Regions from separate parts of the Pelosinus sp. sgz500959 genome, predicted to be linked through region 2. Evidence: riboswitches for the same ligand, from Rfam matches in the RefSeq annotation. Region 2 holds a riboswitch; the other holds the start of a gene.
What was found. Region 2 has a riboswitch for cyclic di-AMP ahead of ACAN52_RS06945 (NlpC/P60 family protein). Riboswitches for the same ligand answer to the same signal wherever they lie in the genome.
Positions count from the first base shown of each region.

Region 1: linked by a shared signal. The riboswitch ahead of ACAN52_RS21110 (peptidoglycan-binding protein) and the one ahead of ACAN52_RS06945 (NlpC/P60 family protein) in region 2 are both predicted to bind cyclic di-AMP.

Region 1 covers NZ_JBGJZL010000025.1:5,118-13,603, forward strand. The annotation lists tRNA gene ACAN52_RS21100 (tRNA-Val) at 263-339, shown strand; gene ACAN52_RS21105 (DMT family transporter) at 468-917, opposite strand; gene ACAN52_RS21110 (peptidoglycan-binding protein) at 1,044-1,634, opposite strand; cyclic di-AMP (ydaO/yuaA leader) riboswitch at 1,689-1,836, opposite strand; gene ACAN52_RS21115 (hypothetical protein) at 2,007-2,150, opposite strand; gene ACAN52_RS21120 (L,D-transpeptidase family protein) at 2,297-3,004, opposite strand; gene ACAN52_RS21125 (3D domain-containing protein) at 3,096-3,800, opposite strand; gene ACAN52_RS21130 (Zn-dependent hydrolase) at 3,955-5,184, opposite strand; gene ACAN52_RS21135 (NAD(P)/FAD-dependent oxidoreductase) at 5,331-6,002, opposite strand; gene ACAN52_RS21140 (hypothetical protein) at 6,165-6,296, opposite strand; gene ACAN52_RS21145 (hypothetical protein) at 6,386-6,538, opposite strand; gene ACAN52_RS21150 (ferritin family protein) at 6,644-7,156, opposite strand; gene tpx (thiol peroxidase) at 7,335-7,847, shown strand; gene ACAN52_RS21160 (glutamine synthetase) at 8,032-8,486, opposite strand, start outside.
Region 2 covers NZ_JBGJZL010000003.1:430,788-439,096, reverse strand. The annotation lists gene yyaC (spore protease YyaC) at 267-836, opposite strand; gene ACAN52_RS06970 (Na/Pi cotransporter family protein) at 1,058-1,990, shown strand; gene ACAN52_RS06965 (metal ABC transporter permease) at 1,955-2,809, opposite strand; gene ACAN52_RS06960 (metal ABC transporter ATP-binding protein) at 2,822-3,550, opposite strand; gene ACAN52_RS06955 (Fur family transcriptional regulator) at 3,563-3,985, opposite strand; gene ACAN52_RS06950 (ABC transporter ATP-binding protein) at 4,104-5,819, opposite strand; gene ACAN52_RS06945 (NlpC/P60 family protein) at 6,154-6,822, opposite strand; cyclic di-AMP (ydaO/yuaA leader) riboswitch at 6,826-6,971, opposite strand; gene ACAN52_RS06940 (glycosyltransferase family 2 protein) at 7,050-7,988, opposite strand; gene aroH (chorismate mutase) at 8,014-8,309, opposite strand, start outside.

The DNA of each region.
Region 1 (8,486 bases), on a different contig from region 2:
TTCCCAAGTGTCAAACTCCCGCAAAATCCCTATGTTCTATTTATGTAAAATAACAGTCTAACTCAATCTATTTTTCTCGAATGGATTATCTGATTTAAACTTTTTCATAAACTTCACTTCCATCTTACTTACTTTTTTAAATGAGATTTACTATGACCAAACGTGAACGTATAATCTATACCGAAGAATTTTTAAATTAATATCACTTCGTTATTCATGTTGACATTATGTGTTTACCGTAGTATAATAAATATTGTTCGAAGGGGTTATAGCTCAGTTGGTTAGAGCGCTTCGTTGACATCGAAGAGGTCTGCGGTTCGAGTCCGCCTAACCCCACCATATTGAAATATAGATACCGTAAGACTTTAAAAGTCTTACGGTATTTTTGCATTTGTATAGTTTTTTAGTTTTAATGCCACAATTTTTTACATTCATTCAGTCCATGTAGTAGTCGTATTGCACTTATATCACTTTAGTAGTAGCTTAGCTCCAATCACTAACAAGACAAGCCCTACTATTTGATTCCATCCATAGCTGATCCGGTCCAGACCAAATGCACCTAAATGGTCAATGATAATTGCTGTTATGACTTGTCCTATAATGATTGCCGTAGTCGCATTTGCCACTCCTACCTCGGGTATACTGGCAGCAACTAGGTAAATAATGCCCACACCAATCACTCCACCTAGATAGGTGTACCATGGAGCCTCTGACAATGCGTATAAATTACCCTTACCCATTCGAAGGATAAATAACAATATCAATAAAATAGCCGTACCCGTAAGATGTACAACAAAAGTCGTTTCCAGTAAACCAACAACTTTACTTAACGCTGTATTAAGAGAGCCTTGTACTGCCATCAATACACCTGACAGAAGAGCCAATAGGAGAGCTAATACATTACCTGACAAATCCAATAGAACACTCCCTTTACTAGAAGTAATTCATATAAATCGATTCTATTAATCTTATTCATTTAGTATGGCACTCCATTGCTATTTATATACGACATCGGAATAAGAAAAAAACAGGCATTACGCCTGTTAATCTAAAATATAGACTGTTATTTTTTGTCTTCCAAACTGCATCGCTTCACCATGAGTATCAAATGCGATATCGATCTTATTTCCCTTAATTGCACCACCAACATCATCAGCAACCGCATAACCATACCCCGGTATAAACAGACGTGTTCCTAGCGGAATGACGTTTGGGTCAACAGCCACTAAGCCTCTGCGGAGCCAGCTACCATTAGATGTATAATGAGAGTTTCCAGGATCATAAGCAGAATAAGCAGATGCATTCATGATCATCGATCGACTCGATCGACTCGGATTAAAATCTGTACTACTTGCACGTCCTAAGTACAATAAAGTTTCTTTATCAACTACTCCATCTACGCGCAAGCCATTACTACTTTGAAAATCTTTAACGGCTTTCAAAGTAATCTTGCCAAAGACACCATCAACTTCGCCAACGTAGAAACCATTTTCTGAAAGTAACTTTTGTAGCATTTGCACATTGTCACCGCGCATACCAAATTTTATACCCTCATCAACAGGTGTGGCAAAAACGGTAACACTAGTCAGTAGCATACAAATTGTTAATGCTACCAGTAAGTACACTTTTTTCAATTGTTTCACCTCTCTTTTTAGCACTTATAGAATGAGTTGCCTTGCAAACAACAAGACTCCATAGTGCTTAAGCCTCCGAGGTTAGCTGTCGGGTTCGGGTTTTAAGAGAAGACTAGAGAAACAACCCTACCACTATCAGTGGATTCACCCCTATTTTTTTAGTGGGTCCCCCGTACCTATAAGGATTCGGCTCTTCTGTATATTCTACACTAACTTTGCATTTTTAGTCAAATAAATACAATGAAATGTTTAAATATTCTGTTTTTTTATAAAGTAAAAACATAACCATCCCTACTCGAACGGTTATGTTCTTGATAACATGATCATGTCATAGAGCCACTTGAAGATGACCACTAATCAAACGATTTACGTTTACCACCAATGATGATGATGGTGTCCCCAACCCCATCCCCAGCCTGGGAATCCCCAAAAGAAAGGACCTCCGCCAAAACCAAAAAAGATTCGACGGGAATCAGGGCGATACATATTTTTACCACAATAAGGGCAACGGTTCATGATAATCCTCCTTCACCTTATTATGATATATACTATGTAAAATAACCTGGTCTAGTGCTTAACTGCTAAATCTACAACTAGAATGAGTACTATTTTTTTACTAATTAGGTTTATTATCAAAAATATGATCCATAAAAAATAGTTATTCAAATACCAAGTATTTCTGCCAATTGTCGATTGACAATACCAGTCACTTCCATGTTATGTTCCACTTGGTAGCTTTCCACTGCTTGCTTGGTTATCGTGCCAAAAACTCCATCAGCTCTGCTATTTAAATAACCTAATTCTTTTAGTTTCATTTGAAGTAAAGCCACATCTGATCCAGACATTTGGTGTTTTAATATACGTTCTACCTTCATTTTACGTCCTTCGATACGCACATTTGTCCCCACTGGTATCCATTCAAATAATTCTTCTACATCTTTATTACGCATCCGAATACACCCATGGCTAGCAAATTGTCCAATAGACCAAGGTTTATTGGTACCATGAATACCATAAATGCCCCAGGGTATATTTAAACCCATCCACCGTGTACCAAACCCAGTCCCCCAGTTATAATCTTTCCACACAATATTCCATTCCCCAACAGGTGTTGGAGTGTCACTTTTTCCAACGGCAATGCGATATTTTTTGTATAGTTGCCCATCACTATGTAACTCTAGTACACGTTGAGACACTTTAATCACAATACTCATTGTCCCACTAGGAGGAGTCGTGGGTTGATTTTCAATGGCAGCTAATTCTTGTTCATCCAGATATTCAAAACCGACTATACCACAAATGACACTCATAATTAGAAAAATGGCTACGCTATAAAAAATTTGACTTCGTCTAATCTTTACAATTGTCACCCTGTCCCCTCCTGTGTCTAATTCTTTTTCAAACTATATGTATGAAGGGGAAAAAATAGTATACAAAAAAAGAACCGGTATAAACCGGTTCTTAATTTAATATATAAATTTTCACATTTTGAATTCCATAATCAAGAGCTTCATTACGATCATTAAAGGCTAAATCAATACGATTTCCTTTAATTGCACTACCTTGATCCTCAGCAATTGCCTCTCCATATCCTTCTACCCATAGCTTTGTGCCCATAGGAATCACTCGCGGATCGACGGCAACAACACCATGTTTCACAGTACCACCCATATAGGTAAGGTTATTCCACTTACCATTATCAAGCATACCTGGACCATAAGCAGTCGCAGTCATATTGAGTATACGTTTATAATTTTGCGGTGCTCCTGTTAACGAGTTGCTCTCACGAGTCGTTTGAGGTGCTAAGGTTTGGTTATTCAGTAATGCGCTAATCATGGCCACTTCCTTTTCATAAGGAGCGATTTTCTCAGTAATACTTTTCCCAACTTGTTCAAGTATTGCATTTTCAGCCATTTTATGAATGTCTCCACCTTGACCAGATTGATCAATTGCTGCTTTCGCCAGTGCTTCTAATACGCCTTTTTGATTTCCTTGCTCCAACTGTTTTTTCACCATCATTAGTTGCTGTATACGCGCTATATTATCATCTTTGGCGATGATTTGTGTCAATTGATTTTCGACTATTCCAGCATGGGCAAGTGGCACTACTGGAGAAAAAATATTGAATACCACAGCTGCTAATGTACAGGCAATTATTTTTTTCATTATTTATCCCCTTTCAGAACTATCCTGTTCACTATGAGTTGTCTCTGATATTGTATCACATTGTTTACATAATTAATAAGGGTAATATTAGCCAATAAGAAAAGACTTGGCAAATACCAAGTCTTGGGGAGACAATTCATTTAAATTGTGATTCTTATTTTGCCAATTTATATAAGGTTTCTGCAAGCACGTCAATTCCTACCATAATGTCATCATATTCCGTATATTCATCTGGATTATGACTGATTCCATTTTTCGAAGGAATAAAAATCATACCTGTCGGTGTTATTTTTGACATATTGACAGCATCATGTCCTGCACGACTGTGTATCAATTGATACGTGGTGCCCACGTCAACACAACTTTGTTCGATCAGCTTACTAATCTCTGGACTCATGTCCACAGGTTTTTCTGCTGACATCATTTCCATTGCAACAATCGTATCTTGTTCTTCAGTAATTGTACTGATTGCATCCTTAATTTCCTGGAGGCATTCAATAATACTTTCTTGCTTAATTCCACGAAGATCAACTAGCATTTCTACCATGCCAGGTATCACATTGATAGAACCAGGATGGACTTTAAGATCACCGACCGTAGCAACAGTCCCCTGACTGGAATGATCTAAAGCAATCTCATTAATCGCAAGAACAATCATAGAAGCACTTACTAATGCATCATGACGTTCCTCCATGGGTGTCGACCCCGAATGAGCTGCCATTCCTTCTACAGTAATTTTAAGACGAGTAGGCGCGGCAATGGTTTGTACAACTCCAATTACATTGCCCTTTTTCTCTAGAACGCTTCCTTGCTCAATATGTAATTCTACAAAAGCTTTTATATCTTCACTATTTCTTTTTGCTAAACGGATCTGTTTTATATCAAGATTCTGCTCTGATAATGCTTCTGCAAAAGTAATACCATTTTGATCTTTGACTTTACTCCATGCTGTTATATCGCCTGAGCCAGTCATCACTTTGCTTCCCATGGTAGCAAAACCAAAACGACTTGATTCCTCAGCGACAAAAACAATAAGCTCAACAGCATGACGTAATGGCCCCATATCTTGTAGATAATGTATAGCAGCTAGCCCGCCAACAACGCCAACGACACCATCAAATTTCCCACCTTCTGGCACCGTATCAAGATGTGAACCAGTAAGAACGGCTGGTAATGTTTTATCTTGACCTTCTAAACGACCAATTAAATTACCCATTTGATCTTTACGCACTGTTAGTCCAGCTTCGACCATCAAGTTCATAATATATTCCTGACCTTTAAGATCAGGTTCTGTAAATGCTAGGCGAGTGATGCCGCGTTTTCCTTTTCCAAAATAGGCAACTTCCTCTATTACATCGACTACCCATTCTTTATTTTTTTTCATCAGCACGACCCCCTCATATTTTTCACATTCTTCTATAAACAGTATAACCTAAAGTGAGTAATTATTCCATCGCATTACCATCTAATCTTCTTATGTAATCAAACATAAAAGAGATAAGGCGTCTGAAATCAGACGCCTTATCAAAGTTAAGCCAATACAGCTTGCTTAATTGTTTCCAAGCCTAAACGTTCAATCATAGTACCTAATCGTTCATAGTTCTTAGCATTTTCTTTATAATAGGTAACAACTTTATCCACTATTTCTAAAACATCTTCCTGTGGCACGTTTTCAACTAAAAGATCAGCAATACGTGGTTTTATGCCAGCATTGCCCCCAATTAGAATTTTATACCCTTTTACTGTGCCAATCAAGCCCAAATCTTTAACTGCAGATTCACTACAGGAATTCATACATCCTGAAACACCAATTTTGAACTTAGATGGTAAAGTCATTCCATGATATCTCTTATCAAGTTCAAAACCTAAAGTCACTGCATCTTGTTGCGCACGTTTACAAAAATGAGTTGCAGGGCAAATTTTCACACTACGCACACACAATCCCACTGCATGTCCTTTATCCATACCCAAATCTTCCCAAACATCATCAATTTTATTTTCTTCAATGCCAACAATAGCAATGCGCTGAGCACTAGTCAATTTAAGAGCTTGTGCCCCATGTTTTTCTGCTACATCAACAATTTTACGTAATATATTAAAATCTAAGATAATACCACCTGGTATATGTGGTGCAATGGCATAAGTATTCTTATCCCGCTGTAAAATCGCACCTTGCTCTAATAAATCTTTTTTAACTTCCACTGTATATCCTCCTTGTAAATAACAACTCTTACTTGAATACTATTATAATTAGCGATTAAGAGTATTAATTCCTGCTTTTATGACATATTGTTCATAAAAAATATTATGCTCATTATAAAAGATGTTGTTACAAGGTAGAATAGTCAGATTCTCTGCCCTAAACTATCTCACAAAAGAGATAATAATAGCCAATAAACTGACAGCTGCTAATACTGCTCCAATCCTAAGTGCTGTTTTATTTAATTGATTCATATCTCGTTTGTGATACGCACGTTTACCCATTCCTTTAACCACTACATAACCTCCTTGAAAACCTGGCTTACGCCAAGAATGACTTAGATCTAGAAAGTTTTATGGTAATAGCCTTAGCAGCTGTCTTATTTTTATATACGAAAGTTAAATTTCTTTTGGCAGTGCTGGCAAAGGATTTCCTCACCGTTGACAGCTTTATGCATCGGCAATTCAATCAATTTGCTGCACCACGGACAAATAATTTTAATAGTACTATTTATTTTACATTCGCGTTCTTTACACATAAGATATCTCCTTCATTTTTTTATTATATGATATGAAGGAGTTTACTTAATTGATTCTAATTTAGAAAAAAATCGCGGAATCTATACCGCGATTTTAATTTAGTCCTATTTACCATGAATAATAAGTAGTGCATCTAGTATTTGACGCAACTTAACAACATGAGTTTGTTCTTCAGCTTTAAGTAAGGTAAAAATTTTCTTTGCTTCAGGAAATTTGGACTTACTTGCTAATTCATCATAAAACAAAATAGAATCCTTCTCAGCTTGAACTGCCATATATAAGATTTCTACAATTGTTGCGGCCTCAGCAATTTTAACTTCAGCTTCTTCTCCAATTGGAAAAATGTGTCCTTCAGCTAAAACAGTCAAATAACGTGAAGTTTCTTCATCAAATAAATATTCATCAGAACCAGCTTCTTTATTTGATTTTACTTGATCAAAAATTTCACTAAAAGTTTCATAATGGCTAATTTCTTCTCTTTTTAGCAGTCGAAATAAATCTTTGTGGCTCTCTTCTTTTGCCTGTTGACAGGCCTGTTGGTAAAATTCACGCCCCGCTGCTTCTATCGACATAGCAATTCGTAAGCCTTCAAGATCACTAAATAATTTCACATCCATGGATATACCCCCTCAATTCAAAAAAATATATTAATAATTAATTCGACTATTTTAAATAAAATCCTGCTATCAGGAAAAATAAACCGTTAACTATTTAATAATAATTATCATTTACTTTTGTCGTTACATATGTTACCATGTAAGCATAAAATTATATTTAACAAGGAGGCTGTCCCCTATGGAAAAACGTAATGATGTTATAAAATTTGCTGGCAATGCTATGACTCTGATCGGTACAGAAATTAAAATTGGTGATACAGCTCCAGATTTTACTGCTCTGACTCCTGAGCTATCTCCCCTATCACTAAGCAGTACTGAAGGTCAGGTACGTGTCATCAGCGTCGTACCTTCTATTGATACATCTGTTTGCGATATGCAAACTCGTTGGTTTAATGAAGAAGCGGCCAAAATTGATGGTTTAACAGTTTTATCAATCAGTGTAGACTTACCTTTTGCAATCAAAAAATATTGTGCAACGAAAGGTATTGAAAATATTAAAACGCTTTCTGATCATAAGGACCTAGACTTTGGTCTTAAATATGGCTTTGTCATTGAAGAATTGCGCCTTTTAGCTCGTGGAACGGTGGTTATTGATCGCGATAATATTGTACGTCATGTAGAATATGTACCTAATGTAAGCGATCATCCAGATTATGCAACAGTAATGACAACTGTAAAACAATATCTATAATCTAATTACATAAAATGATAAGCTTAATCTAAAAAATACCTCATTAGCAGCAAGCGGCCATTTAAATGGTCGCTTGTATTATTTTTAAGGCAAACTTAGCTTATGTCAAGCTTTAGTCTCCTTACTTAAAATTAAATGAGCCCCCCTTTAGTCTAAAGACAAAGGGAGGCTCCAGTATAAATAATTAAATTATGTTTTTCTGGTATGTAGCATACAATATTTTTAATTCTTCAACTTTACCATACATTTCAACTTGTAATGTGGATGCAGTGCCATAATCACCTGCTGCAATCGCATCAGCAATACGTGTAAATATACATTTTTGCGCAACAGTATTTTTCCCTAATTCGAAACGTAATGCATTAACTTTATCCCACAAGTACAAATCATAATCAACTGCAGTCTCAGCATCATGCAACGGTTTAGCTGCTTTTACAATCGCAAGATTCTCTGGAATGATTCTCTTCACAAGTTCAGTTGACCAACGAATCAAAGCCCCTGCAACAAAAGCATCTATGATTTCTTGGCGCAAGATATTACCTGTTTTGATGACTTCAGTTTTAGCAGCATATTTTTTTAGATTCTCCATGTTTTCCCATACAGTTGCAGGAGGCTTACCAAATAAGGAGTTACGCTCAT
Region 2 (8,309 bases):
AAATTTCTTTAGATATTCTATTTTAGATGTAAACTTCTCAAATGAGATATGGATATTTCTTTAATTCATCGATATAGTTTGTACATTTTGCGTCAAGACTAAACACTTAATCTTGCACCTCACCAAAACATATCATATAATCACATAAGGATGGTGATATTTATGGAAAAATCAATTGGCGATTTAGGAATACTATTTGCATCAGCACTGATATGCATCTATATGCTATGGGATAAATTATTTCCTGAATCATAAAAACTCTAACTCTAGACCACATGATGAATATGTATGACATTCATCGCATCTCGCAGCGCTCCACCAATCAAACGACTTAGTTTCATAACAATTGACAAAGGCGTACTTTGTAAGTCCAAATATCCAATGCGTCCACTTCCATTCACAACACCAATGATGGAAATATCACCTACACATGGCAGCCGAGTACCAACAGCAATACCAGCTTCTAAACCTCCTTCCCATATTTCGATATTTCCAATTTCATTATGATTACCCAAACATGCATCAATCGCAATCACAATCGGTCGTTCTTTCTGCTGATAAATCCCCTCAATAACTTCAATTAAATTACCAGCATGAACAGGATGATCAAGACTACCATGAATAAGACAGTTTGTATGTTCTTCTAAGTATGAACCAACAAGAGGACCAAGTGCATCACCAATATAGCGATCCGAGCCAATACATAACAAAATAATTTTTCGATTGTATAACTCTTGTTGCTGTTCAAGCAAATTGATAATGTGATGATACATTTTGCTTTGTGCACAACTATCATGAACATTAATCATTAGTTTTTTAGATATCTCTGCTCCCATCTATTCATCTCCTCTTTGCAAAACAGACTTTACTCACTGATGTATATGTTTCACATTCAAAAGTTATTTCAACGATTCTAAGCAAAAATATGATGACCTTGCTTCCAACAAAAAACTCTTTGTCTAGAGCAGACAAAGAGTTTTTTTTGCAAAATAAATATAACTATAATGAATTTTTTCATCATACATTATACTGCCTAATCAAAGATGGAGGTAATAGAATGTATGAAATGATTATTCTTAGTGCAACAGGCATCCTGTTATTATTGGGTGGAATTGCTCTCATGCGTTTTGGTCTGCAAAAATTATTATTAACTAAACTAAAAAAAGCACTGACCCAATTAACAAAAAAGCCATGGCGTGGCGTCTTATTAGGTACATTAGCTGCCGCCATGATGCAAAGCAGCACTGCGGTATCACTGCTCACCATCGGTTTGGTCAGTGCTAATTATTTATCTTTTTATGAAGCACTTGGTATTATTTTGGGTGCGAATATCGGCACCTGTTCTACGGTTCAATTAATGACGATCACCATGCCGAGCGAGTTATTTCTTCCCTTATTAGCGATCACACTTGGAATCAGTTTAACACTCAAAAAAATCCGTTGGATTGCCATGGCCATAGCAGGATTACTTAGTATCTTTTTAGGAATTACGATTTTATCCGATGCACTCAGTAATTTATCGGAAATGAGTAATCTCAATGATTATCTAATCGCCGGAAAAGAAAACCCATTGTATGGGATCATGGCTGGCATCATCATTACCTTACTCTTTCAGTCAAGCAGTGCAGCAACCGGTGTACTTATGGCGCTAGCGAGCGATGGCATGATCGACTTAACCACTGCTAGTTATATTGTGTATGGCAATAATATTGGATCATGTTTGTCCTCTATCATCGTAGGTGCAGCAGGCACCTTAGCCGCTAAACGTATTGCCCTCTCCCATGTTTTATTAAATATCATCGGTGTTGCATTTTTTTTACCTCTGACGAGTCTACTTACAACAACAGCCACCTATATCACAGCAGATTTCGCTGGACAGGTGGCTATCATACATACACTATTTAATATTCTCTCATCATTAGCAATATTACCCATTATACGTCAATATGCTAATTTAATTATTTTTCTGATCCCTGACAAGAGAAGATGATTGCTTGCCTCTCATTACTATGCCCAGACCTTCTCTGCCAAGGACAATTGTGACATATAGGAGAACTGCAGTCATTACAATCGTTCCACCGGGAGCAATATCTAGATAAAAAGATGAAGTCAAACCAATCGTGACCGCTAATACGGAAAAAGCAATCGCCCATCCCATAGTAGCCTTAAAACCAAGTCGTAATAAATGAGCTGTTGCGACAGGTACAATCATAAGAGCACTGACTAATAAAACCCCCACCACTGTCATTCCAACCACCACAACAGCAGCCGTTAGCATACTAAACACCATATTAATCATCGATGTATTAATGCCTGCTACATTTGCAATGTCTTCATCAAGAGCAATGAGCATAAGTTTATCAAATAATAGATAAACAATAGTTAATACAACGGCACCACAACCAGCGATAACGGAAATATCCGTTACTGAAACTGTAATAATACTGCCAAATAAGAAGCTTAACAGCCCTGCACTCGGCATTCGCGTAATAGTACTGAAAATAATTGCCATAGAAATACCTGAATAAAAGAATATGGCTAATCCCATATCTGCAAATTCCGCATGTCTTCGCCGAACAAGTTCAATACCAATCGCACCGATCATCGTCAAAATAAACGCACCAAACACAGGATATATCCCTAGCATATAGCCACCTGTTACTCCAGCAAAAGCAATATGTCCTAGACCATCACCAATGAGAGACTGACGACGCACGACTACAAAACTACCAATAACAGGACATACAATCGCTGTTATAATCCCTGCCAAAAATGCCCTTTGCATAAAATCATATTGAAAAATTTCCATATTATCACCTCATCACCCTGTATAGTACCACAAATGCCTTGCTTGGGCATGAGTTGCATCAAATTCCTTGGTACTACCATAAAAGCATAATCCTTTATTAATACAAGCGACCTTATTAGCAGAACTGATCGCTTTATCAATATCATGGGATACCATCACAACCGTAATTCCTAAATTTTTATTTAACGTGCCAAGCAAATCATAGATTCGCGCACTGGCTTCATAATCAATACCACTTGTTGGTTCATCCAATAACAAGAGTTCAGGATTTGAAGCAAGAGCCATGGCAACCATTACTCTTTGCTGTTGCCCACCTGAGAGTTCGCCAATACGACGATCACGCAACGCATCAGCACCAACCAACTCAAGCATGTGATTAATGATATGCTTTGCAGCTTGGTGATTTTGCCTCGGTCCAGCCGAAGCACCTAAGGTTAAACCTAAAGACACAACTTCAGTTACTGTCGCAGGAAAACCTAGTACATTTTTTCCATAATTTTGAGGAACATAACCAATCAATCCTTGTACACGTGCCATGGAAATATCTTTATCTCCAATACGTACATGACCACATGATGGTTTGATAAGCCCAGCCATAACCTTTAACATCGTACTTTTTCCTGCGCCATTCGGCCCAACCACAGCTACAAAATCACCTTTAGTAATGGTCATTGAGATATCTTTTAAAACCACATTGTGATCATAAGCAAAATTAATATCAGATAGAGTCACATCAAACATTTTCGTCTCTCCTCACAGAGTTTTACACTCAGTACATAAACCTAGTAATTCTACATTATGGCGAATCAATTCATAACCCTGCATCCGCAACATAGCAATAAATTCTTGATTAATTGGGCAATAATCAATACAAACAGCTTTTCCACACTTGATACAAACAACATGGTGATGATGATTTGTGTAAGTCACTTCATAGCGAGTGCTATCATTACCTGTGCCCATGATCGGTGTGAGCACACCAATTTCTGTTAAGATATTAATGTTTCGATAAATGGTATCGAGCCCAATATCATTATACTCATCGCGTACTAATTTCCAAATTTCAGCTACCGTCAATAATTCTGCAGTCTGCACAATTTTTTCAACAATAATGCGGCGCTGCGGCGTAATGCGGTATCCCTCTTCTTTTAGTTTAGTCATTACCTCATAGATCATATTTCATACTTCCCTTTACTACATAATAACTCATCCCACGCTTTAATAATATTCTTATTACTAAAGTAAAAAAATAAGACCATCCATCTTTCGGGTGGTACTCAATACCACCCGAAGCTTATACTTCCATTTGTTCACTAAATACTGCTTTGGCATATTGCCCACCTTGTTTGATAAGGTCACCATGTGTTCCTCTTTCTATAATGCGTCCATTAACAAGATAGATCACTTGATCTTGTTCCATTAAAGTCGATAATCGATGAGTAATCAAAAATGTAGTGCGCTGCCTACTTACTTTACGTATTGACTCCATCACTTGCTGTTCAGCTTCCGCATCAAGGGCGGCTGTCGGTTCATCCAATAACAAGATTGGTGGATTCATAATAATTGCCCGGGCAATTGCAATACGTTGCCGTTGTCCCCCAGATAAATTACTTCCTAATTCACTCACTACGTAATCATAGCCGCCAGCGATCTTCATAATAAAGTCATGAGCATTGGCCAACCGAGCAGCTTCTTGCACTTCAGCCAAACTAGCTGTAGGGCGTCCATATCGAATATTTTCTAAAATACTTAAGTTAAACAAAATGGGTTGTTGCTGAATGAAACCAATTTGTTTGCGCAAAGCACTCATTTTTAAAGTTCGAATATCAGTTTCATCCATATAAATATGGCCGGAAATAGGATCATAAAAGCGTAGCAGTAAATTTGCAAATGACGATTTCCCAGCACCACTCGGACCAACAATGGCTACAATATCACCAGGTTCGGCCACAATATTAATTTCTCGCAAAGTTCCTAACTCTGGAAGATATTCAAAATTTACATTTCTAAATTCAACTTTACCTTTTACACGACTCATTTCATCGGTTCCATCAATCACAGTATTGACTTGTTGCCTTAGATTATTGATCCTCTGCCAAGCAACAATTCCTAGTTTCATACTTGAAATGGCTTCGCTAATTCTTCGTATGGGTGTTGGTATATTAATAATGTAAATTAAAAAAGCAAACATGCCACCAATCGTTAGATTATCGTGAATAACTTGTCGCCCGCCATACCAAATAATTGCAGTTAAACCAATGGATGCTAAAAATTCGACTAAAGCAATTAATAAAGCCTTAAAACGTTGAACTTTAATAAAATCACTTGCAGCACGCCGCATACTGCAATTAAATTTTGCGCATTCATAATCTTCCCTTACATAACTTTGTACGACCATCATTGATAATAAGGATTGATGTAAAATCGATGTGACCGTCGCTAACGTATGCTCTACAACCATTCCCAAATTAGCAATTTTTTTATTAAAAAAGCTAATTGCGAGTATAATAAAGGGCAATGTGGCGAAGGTAACTAAAGACAATTGCCAATCAAAATAAATCATAATCGAAATAATTGCCAACAAATTGAGTGATTCTACCAACAAATCAGGAACTGCCAAGGATACAGCCTGCTGAATGAGCGCCAAATCATTGGTGAAAAGAGAAATAATTTCACCAGTCGAAGTATTGATAAAATACCCATAATCTAACTTTTGCAATCGCTCAAACATATTTTCGCGCATTTGAGCCACCATCTTATTACCAGCTTTTGCAATTGTCTTCCCATGAATGTATGAAAATATTCCGCGCAACAAATATAAGCCAATAATACTAATAATAATCAGATGTAAATGCTCCGTATCACCATGCACGAGAGCATTATCGATCAAAAACTTTATAATTAAAGGAGCCGACAGCCCAGCTACACTGGAAATAATAAAACATACCAATGCAACAAGAACTAACGGCCAATATGGCAGGATAAATTTTTGCCAATATAATTTAAACATATAAGCCTCCGAGCTTAATAGAGGCAACTCTGTTGGTGCCTAATTTATAATCAATACTCATTACTCTAGTATTCCTCTATTCATTTATGGAATCCAATCATAATTTTCCGCATCGTTCTAATTTTTTGCGCGATCTTACCCACGTACTACTATAGTATATCCAAAATAATATCATAAAAACTAGGCTTATCACCTGATCATCGAACTGGTGAAGCCTAGCTGTTTACAGTAATTTAAGAAAAACTTAGTTTTTCTTGCGTGAAATCAAAAAATATGATAGTTTCTGATTCTGAAAAAAAGTAGGGAGGCGTAGCTTGCCTCCGTTAAAACAACATTATAGAACCCGACGTGCCCCTAAATAACGGTCTCCCCAGTATCCACTATCCATACGCGCAATTGCGATACCACGACTGGAAGTAGCACTAATAAATTGACCATTTCCTAGGTAAATACCAACATGGGAAGCTCCGGCCTCATATGTAGTGAAATACACTAGATCTCCAGGCTGCAAGCGACTATAAGACACATATTGTCCAACTTCATACTGTTCATCAGCACTTCTTGGTAAATAAATTCCAGCCTGGGCAAATACATAACGGGTAAAACCAGAACAATCAAACCCACTTGGTGATCCGCCACCAAACACATAGGGTACACCTTGATAACGTAATGAAGATTGTACAACTCTTCGTACTAAGCTACTTGAGCCATCACGACTTACAGGTATTTCTCTACCCATAATCGCCCGATAAGTATCAGTACCAATCACACCATCGTTTTCAAGACCTCGATCTCTTTGGAATTTTCCAACTGCAATTGCTGTCGCTTCGCCAAAATCACCATCAACACTACCAACATTATACCCAAGTGCATTAAGCTGCGCTTGAATACTTGCGATATCTTGTCCCTGATCACCTTGATGAAAAGCGGCTTCTGCGCAGGTTAATGTACCTGCACTGGCGAGAAATAAGGAGAATACTACAACTCGAAAAAACTTCCTCACACGATAACCCCTCTCAATAACCTCCGAGGTTAGCTGACGGGTTAGGGTTGAGATACCCTACTTTTAGGCAACTTATTAAATTCTCTAAAAGTTTCACCCCAAAACTTTGGTTCCCCCGGTCCTGCGCGTGGATTAGGTTTTATAAAAAATGCGCTTACTTATCTTTCTTTCGCTTTACTTCTAAAAATTCCTGCTTAAATATTTCTTTTTTTTTCAAATACTACTTTTTAATCTTTTTGATCTTTTTTGAATTCGACCCGTAATAGATATAAAGGACGTTGTTTTACCTCTTCAAAAATCCGACCGACATATTCACCAATAATCCCCAGCCCAAGTAACTGTACTCCGCCTAACAGTAAAATACTCGCTGAAATAGTCGCCCAACCTGGCACTGCTTCTGGCGTAAACATTTTAATATAAACAACATGCATGGTCAGAATAAAGCTAATAAACGCAAATAATAAGCCAATATAAAAAGCAAAACGTAAGGGCAATTGGGAATATGCTGTAATACCATCAAGTGCAAAATGGATCATTTTTTTTAGGGAGAATTTCGAAGTTCCTGCATAACGTTTAGGAGCTGTGAATTCCACTAATACTTGGCGATAACCAATTGCACCAATCATACCGCGTATAAACCGTGCTCGTTCCTTAAAACGTCGAAAACTTTCGACAACAGCTTTATCCAATAAGCGAAAATCAGAACCTCCTTCTTGAATACGTACTTTAGACATCCAGTTGATTAATTTATAGAATATCCCAGAAGTAAAGTTTTTAAACCAAGAAACTCCCGCTGTACTCACTCTGATCGTTTGTACAACTTCGAAACCTTCTTTCCATTTTTTAAGTAGTAAAGGTAACATTTCAGGTGGATGTTGCATATCCCCATCCATGGTAATGACAGCATCACCATTGGCATGATCAAGGCCACACGTTAGTGCTAATTGATGTCCATAATTACGCGCCATAATAAGTCCGCGCACTCGTCCGTCTTGCTGGGCTAGACGTTCTAAGAGCAAAGGGGTAGCATCACTTGAACCATCATCAACAAACAGCAGTTCAAAGTGATAATCTAGGGGATCCATATGTTTACAAACTTCTTGATAAAATACTTCAATATTATCTTCTTCATTAAAAACAGGTACGACGATTGATACTAATTGCATGATTTTCTCCTCATAGACAGTAAAACTATTTTTTTACATCAGGACGCAGCACAACTGCTTCCCTTAAATAAATATGCTTAATGGCACTTTGCGGTAAATCTGTATTTAATAATATAAGTACACGAATACAACGCGGCAATGCCGTAGGACAGTCAATTTCCTGGGTACCAAAGAGTGGCACCTCAATCCAACCTAAGTTTCGAGCGGCAATTGCAGGAAATGCCGAATTCAGGTCGGCAGTCGAACTAAATGTTACTGTTGCTATATCTTCAATGTTTATTTTATTTGCTTCTACCATCGTCACTAAAAGTTCTTCTACAC